DNA from 2 places in the Demequina ureilytica genome. Region 1 is predicted to be linked to the other one. Evidence: riboswitches for the same ligand, from Rfam matches in the RefSeq annotation. Region 1 holds a riboswitch; the other holds the start of a gene.
What was found. Region 1 has a riboswitch for cyclic di-GMP ahead of ACNI3K_RS00405 (DUF7793 family protein). Riboswitches for the same ligand answer to the same signal wherever they lie in the genome.
Positions count from the first base shown of each region.

Region 1 (6,536 bases):
GACGGTGCCGTCGATGACCAGGTCCTGCGCACCGAGGGCACGCACCCGAACACCGATCGCGCGCAGCGCGCGCTCCTGGCCGCCCACGACCGCCACGGTCTTCCCCGATGCCGCGCCATCGGCGGCGATCGCGGCCGCAGTGCCCACCACGTCGGACCCGGGAGGAGCCTGCAGGAACACATCGCGACCGGTGGCGATCAAGTCGAGGGCCGCGAACTGGACATCGTCGAGGTCGCCGATCCCGCGCTCGGCGAAGGGGTCGCGATCTCCGCGGGGGAAGGCGGGCAGCGGCTCACCGAGCTGCGCCTGCGCGTCGTGATCGCCGGCAGCCGCCGCCAGCACCGTGGACCCGGCGATGACGGGGTCGCAGTCGTCGAGGTCGTCGAGCAGCCGCTGCTCGGGATCGTCGAAGGCGCCCAGCAGCAGCCGGTCCACGACCTCGAGATCGTCGCCGAACAGGTCCTTCAGCCCCCGCACGTGCTCCCACAGCGGGCGCGGGTCGAACTCGCGTCCACCGGCGATCACGGGCAGCGCGGAGTCGCGGCCGGACTCGCCCGCACGCTCGCGGACCAATGTCGTGAAGACGGGGTTGACGAGGACGTCATCGCGCAAGGTGATCTGCACGTCATCGGTGCGGTGCCGCTCTAGTCCCACGGGGCGCATGAGCAGCGGCATCTCCACGCGTTCGCCGCGTTCGGTCCAGGACACCGTGCCAACCACGAGCGCTGCCGTCCACGCGCCGGTGGCCGCCCGCACGCGCTCCGCCTCGTCAAGGATCAGCCGGCCACGGTGCAGACCCGCTTCGCGCACCTGCGGATCGCGCAGCAGAGAGGAGATCGCGGTGGGCCGGTTGGCGAAGAGCTGGGCGAGGCCCGAGGGGTGGCCGGCGCGGATGTCGACCAGGCTCGCCTGCGTCGCCGCAAGGTCCCTGAGAGGGGACACGGTCGCCCGGTCCTGAAGCTGTTCGCGCCACTCTCGGAGGGCGTCAGCCACGAGCGCGCGCCCGATGTAATCCACCACTCCCCTACGGTATACGGCGGGCCCGGGGATGCCTCGCCACCACGCCGCCGCCGGTCTGGGGGATGACGTACGGGGCCGGAAACACGAACAGTGCGCGCCCGCTTGCACAGCCGGCGCGCACCGTCACCGGGATTGTGGACCTCAAGGGCACCCGGCGTCAAGCCAGGCGCGGTCGTCCCAGTTCAATGCGGGATAAGGCGCCAGTCATCGACCGAGTTCGGCGGCCGTGGTGTCCGCGATCACACCTTCGGTGACGAGCGCATTCGTCAGCAGCTCGACCAGGGCGTCCACCTGCACATCCGTCGACGTGGACGCGTCCTCCTCAGCCGCCCCGTCCAGCGCACGAGCAGCCAGTCCCGCCTTGCTATCGATCAGTCGGGCGATCGTCGAGTCGATGGTCTGCGCAGCGATGATCCGCCACGCCGTCACCGGCTCGGACTGGCCGATGCGGTGGATCCGGTCGATGGCCTGGGTCTGCTCGGCGTCAGTCCAGGACAACTCGGACAGCACAAGATTGGAGGCGACCTGGAGGTTCAGCCCCACGCCGGCCGTGATCAGGGAGCACACCGCGATGGACACGTCCGGGTCGTGGGTGAACGCTGCGACTTGCTTCTCCCGCACTGCCGTCGTCTGGTCGCCGCGGATTGAGGCATAGCGAATGCCTCGATCCGCGAAGGTCTGCTCCGCCTGATCCAGCACGTCGACGTGCTTGGCGAAGAACACCACCTTGCCGACGTTGCGAGCTAGTTGCGCGGCGTAGTCTGCGGCCGGCCCTGCCTTGGCCTGGCCGATCCTCCGGACCATCGTGAACACGTTCTCGCCCCCGACCTTCTGGCCCGAGTCCTTGAGCTCTCCCGCCGCCACCCGGCGCGCGAGGTCGAGATCGATGCCTTCTGTGGGTTCGTCGTCCGTGCGCGCAGCCATCGCGGCCTGGTAGCGAGCGACCAGTCGGCGCGCAAGCGCGGCCTCCGCAGCGCGGATCGAGCGGCCCGCTGCCCCGTCGAGCTCGACCGGCAGGTCCGCCACGCGGCGCGCGGGAAGATCCGCGACGACGTCGACCTTGCGACGGCGCACGATTCCCATGTTGATGACCGCGGACCGCGCGGCGACATCGAAGCCCCGGTCGGCTGGGGTGAGCCCGGTCTCCTCGAGAGCCGCCATCAGGCTGCGCAGCGGCTTGTCGTCGTCGATCCAGCCGAGGAACTGCCAGATCGCCCGGAAGTCCTCGATGTCGTTGATGAGCGGCGTGCCGGTGAGCGCCATCATCAAGGGGCGGGGGGCGCGTGCGCGGATGTCCTTAGCGATCGCCAGCACGTGCTGCGAGCGCCTGGAGCCCTTGTTCTTGATGAAGTGCGCCTCGTCGACGACCATGCCGCGGAAGCCCAGGTCTCCGAGCCAGCCCATGTGCCGATCCAACAGCTCGTAGTTCACGATCACAACGTCTGCAAAACCGTCGACGCGCTCCCCATCGCCATGCACGACCGTTGCGCGGCGCTGCGGCGTCCACAAGTCCACCTCGTGCGCCCAGTTCGTCTTGACGACGTTGGGCACCACCACCAGCAAGGGATAGGCATCGGCCGCCTGCGCGGCGAGCAGTGCCTGCGCGGTCTTGCCCAGACCAGGCTCGTCGGCGAGCAGGAAGGTCCGATGCCCGCGCGCCGCGGCCGCGACCACTTGGGCCTGGTGCGGCATCAGGGCGTCACCATGGAGAACTGGCAAGGGGCCCGGCTCGGGCAGGGGCATACAGGCAGGGGTCCCGTTAGAGCCCTTCTCGAAGGCCCGGAACAGGGGCTCGAGCAGCTCCCATCCGGCCAGTCGATGGGACCGGGGAGTGCGCCGGTCGCTCGTACTCTCGAACTCCGGGGCGAGGAAGGGATTCGCCATCTGGCGTGAGATCACCGATTGCGGGACGACTTTCTTCTCGACGACGGGCTCAGGCTCGACGGGCTCAGGCTCCTCCGGCGGCTCGAGGCCCGCGGCGCGCATCACCGTCGCCTTGTACTCGCGTGCCGATGGGGACAGCTGCGCGTCCTCGGCCAGCAGCTGAAGGAGCGAGGTGTCCCGGGCTGCAATTCTGGCGAGTTGGGTAGCCACGCCATCGAGCCGCCGCAACTCTTGCGACCGCTTTGCAGAACTCAACGAGGCATCGGCCATCACTCGGGCCCGCTCCTCCTGGACAAGCAGCGCGACCACCTGAAATTTGGTGCGGGCCGGTGACCGCGCGGGCGGGCGCTTGACCGCGCCGTCCACCTCGCGGGCGATGCCCGCCAGCACGGGGATCAGCCCTTGGTCCTGGGCGCGCGGCGCGCGCCGTCGCTGAGATCCCGAATCCGCGCGCGCCCGACCGGACCGACGCTGGCCTGCTCTTGCCACATATCCTCCGAGAGCACCCTCGACACGGCTCGACGCATGTGCGCCTCGACCGCGTGCCCGGTTTCGCGCCCACGACGGCTGCGGGAGCCCCACGGGCACTCGCCCAGGGCATATCCGGTCACTCGCCGTGCGCCGGGCCGTCCACCCTGTGTGAACGACCGCTGGTCACGAGCCCCACTCACGCTGCTACGGCTCCTGTGTCCGTCATGCTGCGGCTGGAGCATCGGTCCCCAACATATCCGTGCGTCTGTGCAGATTCGACCTGTCGACACCCGTATGTGGACACCTGATTCGAGAACTATCGTACTGCTCCAGGTGGAGCGGCTGGTTCGTGACCGCCCGGGGGAGCGTGGGAACGCCTCCGTCGCAGGTGTGGCCGTCGCACAGAGACACCACTTCGGTGTGGGGTCGGCGCGCCGGTAGCGCGACGCACGTTCCTAGCCGTTGCCGCTGTGAAGGACGCAGGCTCCCCGCCCGCTCCGCTTCGCGTCGTACATGGCGGCGTCAGCCGCCGCGACGATCGCATCGGGAGTGACCAGCCCGTCAAAGCTCACAGCCACGCCGATGCTGCTCGTGGTGGAGTACCTGTGCTCGCCAAAGCCATAGGAAAGTCGGAGCCTGTCGCCGATCCGGCGGGCCACCGCCAGAGCGGCCTCGCCAGAGGCGACCTCATCCAGGAGAACGACGAACTCGTCTCCGCCCACACGCGCGGCAGTGTCTCCTGCTCGGAGCTCGCCGCTGATGCGTCGAGCCGCGTCGATCAGCAGCTGATCACCGGCCGCGTGGCCGAACATGTCATTCACGGTCTTGAAGTCGTCGAGGTCGAGGAAGAGGATCGCGAAGCCCGTCACGCGTCTGTCCGCGGCGTGCAGGCGCTGGGACAGCCGGTCCCAGAACGCCGCGCGATTTGCCAGTCCCGTGAGATCATCCTGCAACGCGCGGCGGCTCAGCTCCTGGGTGGCGATCGCGAGCTCGGCCGTGCGGTCAACGACGCGGCGCTCGAGCTCGGCGTAGGACGCCTCGATCTCCTCACCGAGCGCGTTCACGCCGGCTGCCACCGCGTCGATGATGTCGCCTGCGGGCCCGACGGCGGCGCGCGCGTCGAACTTCAGTGCCGCGATGTCCTGGATGACGCCCACGACTTCCTCGAGCCGACGTTCAATGTCCGCGAGGCCGCCGGTCTCCGGTGGCATCGACGCCCTCATCAGTTCAGATGCCCCTTGAGCCACGCGAGGGCAACGTCTGGGTCCTCGAACGTCTGGGTGGGCAGATCCGGCTTGCTGACATTGATGAAGAAGGTCGCCATCATGCGACTGAGCGGATTGCCGATGATCAAGGCGAGGGCGGACACCACGCCCTGCTGACGAATGAACTCCATCCGGGCAGCACGATCCTGGGGCCCGGCGTCCGCGACGTGCACCATCAGAGGCGCGGCTCGCCCGCCCGTGAGTGCGGCCATCGCGTCGATCGCCGCTCGCGCATCCTCGAGCCCCGAGGCCACGTTGGCAGCCCAGGTGATCTCCAAAACGCCGTCGGGACGCAGCCATATGCGGAACTTCTCGTGAACCACCTCGGGCATCGGCTCGCTCATCGATTCACCGCCCCCCTCATGCCGGGGGTACTGGTGTGGGCAAAGCGACAAGCAATCATGGGCGTTCCCTTATTCGGTGGCCCGGCTGACCCCGTGGGTCCCGTGGCTTTGCGTCCCCACCTCGCGACGGGTTTGCCTTTTCGTGAAGTATGAACCTTACGCACTCAAGCGGTTCGGCACGAGCCGCTGTGAGCAGCCTCACATATCTGGTGCGCCTGGGCAGATTCGAACTGCCGACACCCGCTTTAGGAGAGCGGGCCACAAGTTTTGTGCTGTTGCCGGGTCGTCCCTACTGGCCACGGTCATTCTAGTATCCCCCGCGCCAACCTATTGAAAGGACTTGGGCATTCGCGGTTGTCTGCGGACGTCCCGTGGATGGAGTGTGGATGAGACGCCGACGGCGGCATCATCAGCGGCATCGCCCACTGGTCCATTGCAGGCTGCGACAGCATCACGTCATTCGACCGTTGGCCTTAATGCCTCGTTGACCGAACACCTGAACGATACGTTGCCAATAGGCCCGCCATCACGGCGCACCCTATTAGTCCACGGGCGTATGAGTCGCGCTAAGTCGTCAACTTGACGCTCAACAGCCCCCAATCCCGAAATCCATCGGTGTAGGTGTCAATGCCTGACCCTAGACTGGCTGTCATGGGCTTCCCCGCCAACGTGTTGCGCGTAATGATTGCGTCACCATCGGACGTACTCGAGGCTCGGGACGCAGTCGAGAAGGCACTTAACGACTGGAATTCCGCGAACACCCAGACCAAGCAGGTCGTGCTGCTGCCGTGGAGATGGGAAACCTCTTCGGTACCGGTGCTCGGCGAGCACCCACAGTCGCTCATCAACGCGCAAGGCGTCGACGACAGTGACATCGTATTTGCGCTCTTCGGTAGTCGACTTGGATCACCGACTCCCGAGGCCGTCTCAGGCACTGTGGAGGAAATCCAGCGCGCCGTCGACTCTGGCAAGCCCGTCCACCTCTACTTCTCGACCTCGCCCCTTCCCCACGACGTCGACACGTCCCAACTCGACGGTCTGCGTGACTTTCAGGAGGAGATGAAGAGTCGAGGTCTGTTCGGCGAATTCAGCACACCTGAACAACTGGCGTTCGAGGTGTGGAAAGCAGTCGAGTTCGACATTTCAAGCCTCGGGTTGGGGGTACTTACCTCCGTGCCGAGTCGGGCCCGGGTCGAACTCTCAGCCCAGCCTCGTCAAGAGCGTGAGTTGAAGGGCACGAGCAAGTCCGGCAAGCCCCAATACACAACCCGACGTTGGGTCGACATCACCAATGCGGGGACGGAAGACGCGACCGATGTCACTTTCGAGGTGGTGGGCGAGAATCCGGGCATGATGCTGCTCGACGACAAGTCCCCAACCGTAATTCACGCAGGCCAGACCCGCCGGATCAACGCGATCCATCACGGGGGCGGCAGCGATCCCGACATCATCCGCGTGCGATGGGTCGAAGACAGCGAGAGCCGAGAGAAAGACTTCCACATCGGCTAGCGTCAAGTGGCGTGCCTATGTGGCCGTGGCGCTCGTGATGGTT
Region 1 covers NZ_JBLZIE010000001.1:91,706-98,241, forward strand. Annotated here, with positions in the region: gene ACNI3K_RS00390 (PDDEXK-like endonuclease domain-containing protein) at 1-1,020, opposite strand, end outside; gene ACNI3K_RS00395 (DEAD/DEAH box helicase) at 1,225-3,393, opposite strand; gene ACNI3K_RS00400 (diguanylate cyclase domain-containing protein) at 3,831-4,586, opposite strand; gene ACNI3K_RS00405 (DUF7793 family protein) at 4,598-4,984, opposite strand; cyclic di-GMP riboswitch class I at 5,057-5,131, opposite strand; gene ACNI3K_RS00410 (DUF4062 domain-containing protein) at 5,636-6,493, shown strand.

Region 2 (6,536 bases), 160 kb from region 1:
CCCTGGACGGGGAGGTGCTCGCCGAGGCCACACCGGTGGCGGATCTCACCGGTGACGCGGCGGCCATGCTCGACGCGGCCATGTACGACGACGGCAAGCCGCTGGAGCTCGAGGATCCGGACGCCTGGTACCTGGCCCAGCTCAGGGAGGACGGCATCGCCATCATGAGGGAGGCGCCCGCGGAGTTGGCCGCGCAGGAGGACCTGGGCAGCACCTACCGCGAGTTCCTCGAGGTGCGCCGCGTCGAGGGCGCATCCAACATTCCCGATGGCTGGTACGTGATGGCCGGGGGCGGCTGCAGCCTCACGATCGACCTGGGTGACCTCACCGTCCCCACGGTGGAGCTTGACCCTGCGACCCCTCCCAGCGCTGACACCACCGAGCTACACCTCCTCGTGACGGAGGCCGGCTGCAACTCAGGCCGGCCCGCGGACGGGCGCATCGAATTGGTCTCTCACACGGAGACCGCGGCGGCGGTCACGGTGACCCTCGGCATCGAGCCCGAATCCGGCGACCAGACCTGCCAAGGCAACCCGCCCACGCCGTTCGTGGTGACGCTCGAGGAGCCGCTTGGCGACCGCGATGTCATCGACGGCGCGCGCGGCGAGCCGATCACCGCTCCCTAGCGCAACGCGGTTGGCGCGCATGGCAAAGGCCCGGCCCCCGCGACCGCCGTAGCGTCCCAGTGATGGCCCAGTGTCGAATCTGAGGGAGTCACGGATCCTGGAGGACCGTGAGTGCCGGACAGCGAAGGATGACCCGGCCCGCGCATCGGGCGCCCCCGGGACACACGAAAGGCCCCGGTCGCAGGACCGGGGCCGAACGAGCCGCCAATGGACTGGAGCGGCTCTGACCGCCAGCGTCTGACGGGGCAGCAGGCGCGTCGGGCGAGGCCTACGAAGATGCCCGCGAGCGCTTTCGAGCGATCGTGATGGCGACGATGGCGGCCGCCAGAACTGCCAGGGCTGCGGCGATGACAAGGATGACGAACAGGTGAGACACGCCTTCGTCGATGGTCGCCTCAGCAACGCCCCCCGGCTCCGGGAACGTCAGGTCCGCCTCGATCGACCGCTCCTCGAGCCCGCTTGTCACGGTGAGTTCGGCGTGCCATGGGCCGTTCGGAAGCAAGGGGTCGAGTGCGACCGTCACGGGTGCGCTCTCCCCAATACCCAGAGTCGTCACCGGATCGGTGCTGAAGGGACCAGCTGAAACGCCGCCGGGTCCGTCAGACAGACTGACCTCAGCGGTCAGATCAAGGGCCCGCTCGCCGGTGTTCGTCACGGTGGCCTCGAGAGAAGGTGAGCCATCTTCGGTGCGAGACGCCGTCAGCCCATCGACTGTGAAGTCCGACGGTGGAACGCCCCCCTCGCCTACCGAAAGGTAAATGCGGATACCCACGCGAGTCACCGCGGTGACGCCGCCCCCCTCAGGCACATCGGAAACCTCGGCCCAAATGACACCGTAGTGCTCACCCCTTGTTGCACCGGTCGGCACGGCGATCTTCAGGTCGACCTCCGCCCGCTCCCCCGCCTCAAGTTCAGGCGCAGAGGGGGACACGTCGATCCAACTGGAGAGCTCGTTCGGGGCGTCCTCTGGCTCCCCCACAAAACTGCCGCCACTAATCTGAGCAGCTGCCGGGTAGACCGTGACGGTCGTGGACTCATTCGTCCCGTTGGACACCTCGACGCGTCGCTCGATGACCGTACCCGGTGCGACATGGTCGATGATGTAGACGTTTGCCCTCGGATTGTCTGCAGTGGCCACCGGGGCGTCGAGCAGTCGGATTCCGATGCCTCCGGCAGGCTCATCCTGCGACCCGGCAGTCACGCCCCACGCACTGGTGGCCGGGACCATCGCCCCGGCCACCAGTGCGAGCGTTACTAAAGCTCTACGCAAGACTGACCTCTGCCTCAGGCCACAGAGGTGGTGATGGTCCCGGTGTAGGTTCCGGCAGTGCTGCTCGCAGGCAAGGTGACCGTGAGGGTCGGGTTCCACGTCGCCGTGTTGTTGCCCTCGACTAGCGTGCCGCCGACGACCTCGACAGCGACCGCGGTGAGCGCCTTTGTCCCGCCGGTAGCCGTGACGATTCCGGTCTTGGCGACCGTGCCGGTCACGTACGACACACCAGTGGAGCTCGTGGTGGTGTTGGTGAACGCGCTCGTACTTGCCTTGACGGACCAGCCCGTGACGCCTCCGCGGTTGTCCGTGACGACGACGTCGCCCAGCGCACCGCTCACTGACGTGGCACCCGAGTTCCCCGCCGTGAGGGCTGCGCTCCCAGCCGCGGCGACTGAAAGCGTGCCTCCCGCGAGCGCGAACGTCGTGGTGGTGTCCCCGGCAGAAGCAGAGACGGTGGTGGCGCCGAAGAGTGCGGTGGCGACAATGCCAACGCCGATGGCGCGTGTGATTTTTTGCATGGTAATGCTCCCTCTGTGGTAGCCCGGCCGACCGCGTGGGTCCCGTTGGCTTTGCGTCCCCGCCTTGCGACGGGTTTGCCTTTTTCACGCCCGGATCGGTTGACCGGGTGGGTAGGCCGTGATGGCCATGCGGGTGACTGTAGGTCACTTCGGACGCGAAGCAGTAGCGAGCGCGCCAATTCGTGGATGTCGACCGCGCAGTGGTCTTCGTCGCGTCGTCCGGTTGCGGCCCCGTCACGGCCACTGACGCGATAGCCCATATACCTCATCAGTCCTGGTCAAGTCATGGAAGGGTCACGTGACCCGCTGTCGCGGCGCAAGGACTGTGTGGAGCCTGCCCGACACCTAGGTCGCGCAGAGGACTCAGCGTGTTGGCTTTGTCACCGCGATGGATTCGGCACAGGGTCGTCGCGGCGGCAGGGTGGGTTCCCGGTTGGGTCACCCGCTACGGCATAGATTCGGCGGCGGCGTTCGGGCCTTGCCCCACACCCCTTATCCGCCTTAGCGCCCTAGCGGACGCTGGGTGTCGGATCTGCGGGAGCCGCCGGTCCTGGCGGACCGTCAGTGCCGGACAGCACCACGAAACCCGCCACAGGCGACCATGAGTGCCGGACAGGAGGTCGGGGGAAGGAGGCGGAGCCGGGGCGGACATACGAAAGGCCCCGATCACAAGACCGGGGCCAAACGAGCCGCCTAAGGGAATCGAACCCTTGACCTATTCATTACGAGTGAATCGCTCTGCCGACTGAGCTAAGGCGGCGTGCACCAACCGGTGCGGTTTGCCATCTTAGCGGCTTAACACTGAGTTCCCGAATCCGGCATCTCGCCGTCCACAAGGAACCCGTCGACCTGGTCGATGATGCACTGGTTCGACCGCCCGTACGCCGTGTGACCCTCGCCGTCATACGTGAGCAGCGTCGCGTCCAGGCGCTCCGCGAGCGACTCCGACCACCAGTACGGCGTGGCCGGGTCGTTGGTGGTGCCGATGACCAGCATCTGCTCGGCGGTCGCAGCAGACTCGAGCGACGTGATGTGCCGGTCCGCGGTCCATGGCCACGCGTCGCACCCCGCGCCGCTCGCGAACCACCAGCCGAACGTGGGCGACGCTTCGCGCATCTCGGCCCGGAAGTCGTCCACGTCCTCGATGGTCCACTCGTCGCCCGGGACGTCGTCCAGGCAGCCGATCGCGGTGAAGGCCCACGTCGAGTTCGTCGTGTACTCGCCGGTGGTGCCGTCGCGGTCCAGATAGAAGTTCGCGAGCTCGTACATGATCGACGCATCCCCCGAGGCGGCGACCTCCGCGAGCGCCTGCTCGAGGAACGGCCACGATGCCTCGTCGTACAGCGTGACGACCACGCCGTAGACGAACAGGTTGCCGTTCACGCCCCACTCGGTGCCCGAGGGGAAGGGGTCGTCGAGAGCGCGATCCATCATGGAGCTCAGCTGCGACTTCATCGCATCGACCCCTCCCGCCAGCGGGCACGAGTCGCGCTCGCCGCACCACCGCAGGAAGTTGGTGAGCGCGTTCTCGAACCCCTCGGCCTGGCCGCTCGCCTGCTCGACGGACGGGAGCAGGAAGTCGACCGCGCCGTCGAGCACGAGCCGGCCCACGTTCTCGGGGTAGAGCTCCGCATACGTCGCGCCCAGTTGGGTGCCGTACGAGAACCCCAAGAAGTTGAGTTGCTCGTCGCCCACCGCGGCACGGATCACATCCATGTCGCGCGCCGCACTGACCGTGTCCACGTTCTCGACGACGGCGCCCGACTCCAAGCGACACAGGGCGGCGAAGTCGGCGGCGGCCTCGTTGGCCTCGTCAAGGTCGTCCTGGGTCTCGATCAGCCTGTCGGGGATGTAGTACTCGTCGACCTGCTCGTCCGTGCCGCACTGCACCGGCGTCGATGCGGCCACCCCGCGCGGGTCGAAGCCGATGACGTCGTAGGAGTCCAGCAGCGCCTCGCCCGCGGTGGTCACGAAGGGCTCCGTAAGCGCCAGCCCCGAGCCGCCCGGCCCGCCCGGGTTGATGAGCAGCGAGCCAAGCCGCGCATCGGCGTCGAGCGCGCGGTGTCGGTTGAGCGCGACCTCTATGGTGTCGCCGTCCTCGTCGCTCCAGTCGAGCGGCACCCGGATCGTCGCGCACTCGAGCTCCCCGCATTCGCTCCACTCGAGCTGCTGCTCGTAGATGCCCGATGCGCCCGTCCCCCCAGGTGCGGGCGTCCCCGTGGACGTGGGCGCGGCATCGTCCGGGGAGACCTGCGTCTTGTCCGGAGTGCAGGCGGCGAGGGCGAGCACGGCGACGGCCGATGCGGCAACCAAGCGGGCAAGGGCGGGCGCGCGGCGGATCATGCGCCTAGCCTAAGCGCCTGTGCTATTCGAAGGACGCGGCGCCATTCCTACGATGCGGTGCGGGGCCGCAGCGCGAGCGCCATCGCCTCGAGGGCGAGCACCGGCGCGACGTTGCCTGCCAGCCGGTCCCGGGTCTGGGCCAGCGCGTCCAGGCACCGCATGGTGTCCGCCAGCGTGCCGCGCCCCGCCAGGCCCTCGACGTGCCCACGGTGCGACTCGTTGACCAGCGGCACCGTCGCGCCCACCTGCAGGCAGGCGACGTCCCGGTAGAGCGACATCAGGTCGACGATGGCGCGGTCCAGCACATCGCGCTTGAGCCGGGTCGCGCGCCGCTTCTGGTCCTCCTCGAGCTGCTTGACCTGCGAGCGCAGCGCGGGCGGCAGGCGCCCACCGTCGTCGGCGCCGAGAGTGCGCAGCAGCTCGTTGCGCTCCTCGACGTCGCGCTCCTCGGTCGAGGCCTTCGCGTCCGCCTCCGCCACTGCCACGAGGTCGGCGGCAGCCAGCACCGCGTCACCGACGCCGCGAATCTCGGTCGCGAGCGCGAGCACCTGGTCGCGCCGGCCGCGGGCGGCGGGATCACGGGCGAGCCGCCGCGCGATGCCGATGTGGCTCTGCGACGCGTACGCGCACTGACGGGCGAGCTCCGGCTCCACTCCGTCCTGCGAGACCAGCAGCTGCGCCACCACCTCGGGGTCCGGCACTCGCAGGCGCACATGACGCGAGCGCGAGCGGATGGTCACCGCGACGTCCTCCGCCGACGGCGCGCACAGTAGCCAGACGGTGCGCGGCGGCGGCTCCTCGATGGACTTCAGCAGCACGTTGGAGGTGCGCTCGGTCATACGATCCGCGTCCTCGATCACCATCACGCGCCAACGCCCCTCGCTGGGCGAGGACTGCGCGGTCGCGATCAGGTCGCGGACCTCGTCGATGCTGATGGTGACCTTCTCGGTGGCGAGCAGCGTCACGTCCGCGTGCGCTCCACTGAGCGACGTCGTGCACGCCCGGCACGTGCCGCAACCGCCCTCGAGGCACTGCAGCGCCGCGGCGAAGGCGCGGGCCGCATACGACCGCCCCGATCCCGGCGGCCCAGTGATGATCCAGGCGTGGGTCATGGCACCGGAGTCGGCGACCGCCGCCCGCAGCGGCGCGATGGCGACCTCCTGGCCCACCACCTCGTCCCACACGCTCTTCACCCGCGCGGCGCTGTTAGTAGGCACTGCGCTGTCGGTGGACGCTGCGCTCACGGCGTTCCCCAAGGCTCGAGCCCTTCAGCCTCGCGGGAAGCAGACCCAGCCCGCGCATCGGCCGTCCAGGGACCCGACCGAGCCATCGCATCGGACACCGCGCGTGAGACGTCGCTCGCGACGTCTTCGATCGAGCGCGCGGCGTCGATCACTGCGTACCGCGAGGGCTCGCGCGCGGCGAGATCGAGGAAAGCGGAGCGAATGAGCACCGCGTGCTCCAGCGTCTCGCGCTCCACGCGGTCGAGCTCGCGCTCCATCCGCCCCTCGGCCGGCTCCATATCCAGCACGACGGTCAGGTCCGGCAGCAGTCCCTCGGTCGCCCAGCGCGAGATGCGCTCCACCTCGTCGCCCAGCCCGCGGGCCCCGCCCTGGTAGACGATCGACGAGTCGACGTAGCGGTCCTGCACCACCACGGCGCCGCGCTCGATGGCGGGGCGCACCTTGGTGGCGATGTGGTGGGCCCGGTCGGCGGCGTACAGGAGCGCCTCGGCACGTGGGGCGACGTGGTCCCCGTGCATCACCGCCTGCCGGA
Region 2 covers NZ_JBLZIE010000001.1:248,690-255,225, forward strand. Annotated here, with positions in the region: gene ACNI3K_RS01060 (hypothetical protein) at 1-626, shown strand, start outside; gene ACNI3K_RS01065 (hypothetical protein) at 895-1,866, opposite strand; gene ACNI3K_RS01070 (hypothetical protein) at 1,911-2,417, opposite strand; cyclic di-GMP riboswitch class I at 2,432-2,507, opposite strand; tRNA gene ACNI3K_RS01075 (tRNA-Thr) at 3,105-3,177, opposite strand; gene ACNI3K_RS01080 (alpha/beta hydrolase) at 3,213-4,760, opposite strand; gene ACNI3K_RS01085 (DNA polymerase III subunit delta') at 4,808-6,004, opposite strand; gene tmk (dTMP kinase) at 6,001-6,536, opposite strand, start outside.
Region 2: it holds a riboswitch for cyclic di-GMP, as region 1 does, so the genes downstream of both, ACNI3K_RS01070 (hypothetical protein) here and ACNI3K_RS00405 (DUF7793 family protein) in region 1, are expected to answer to the same signal.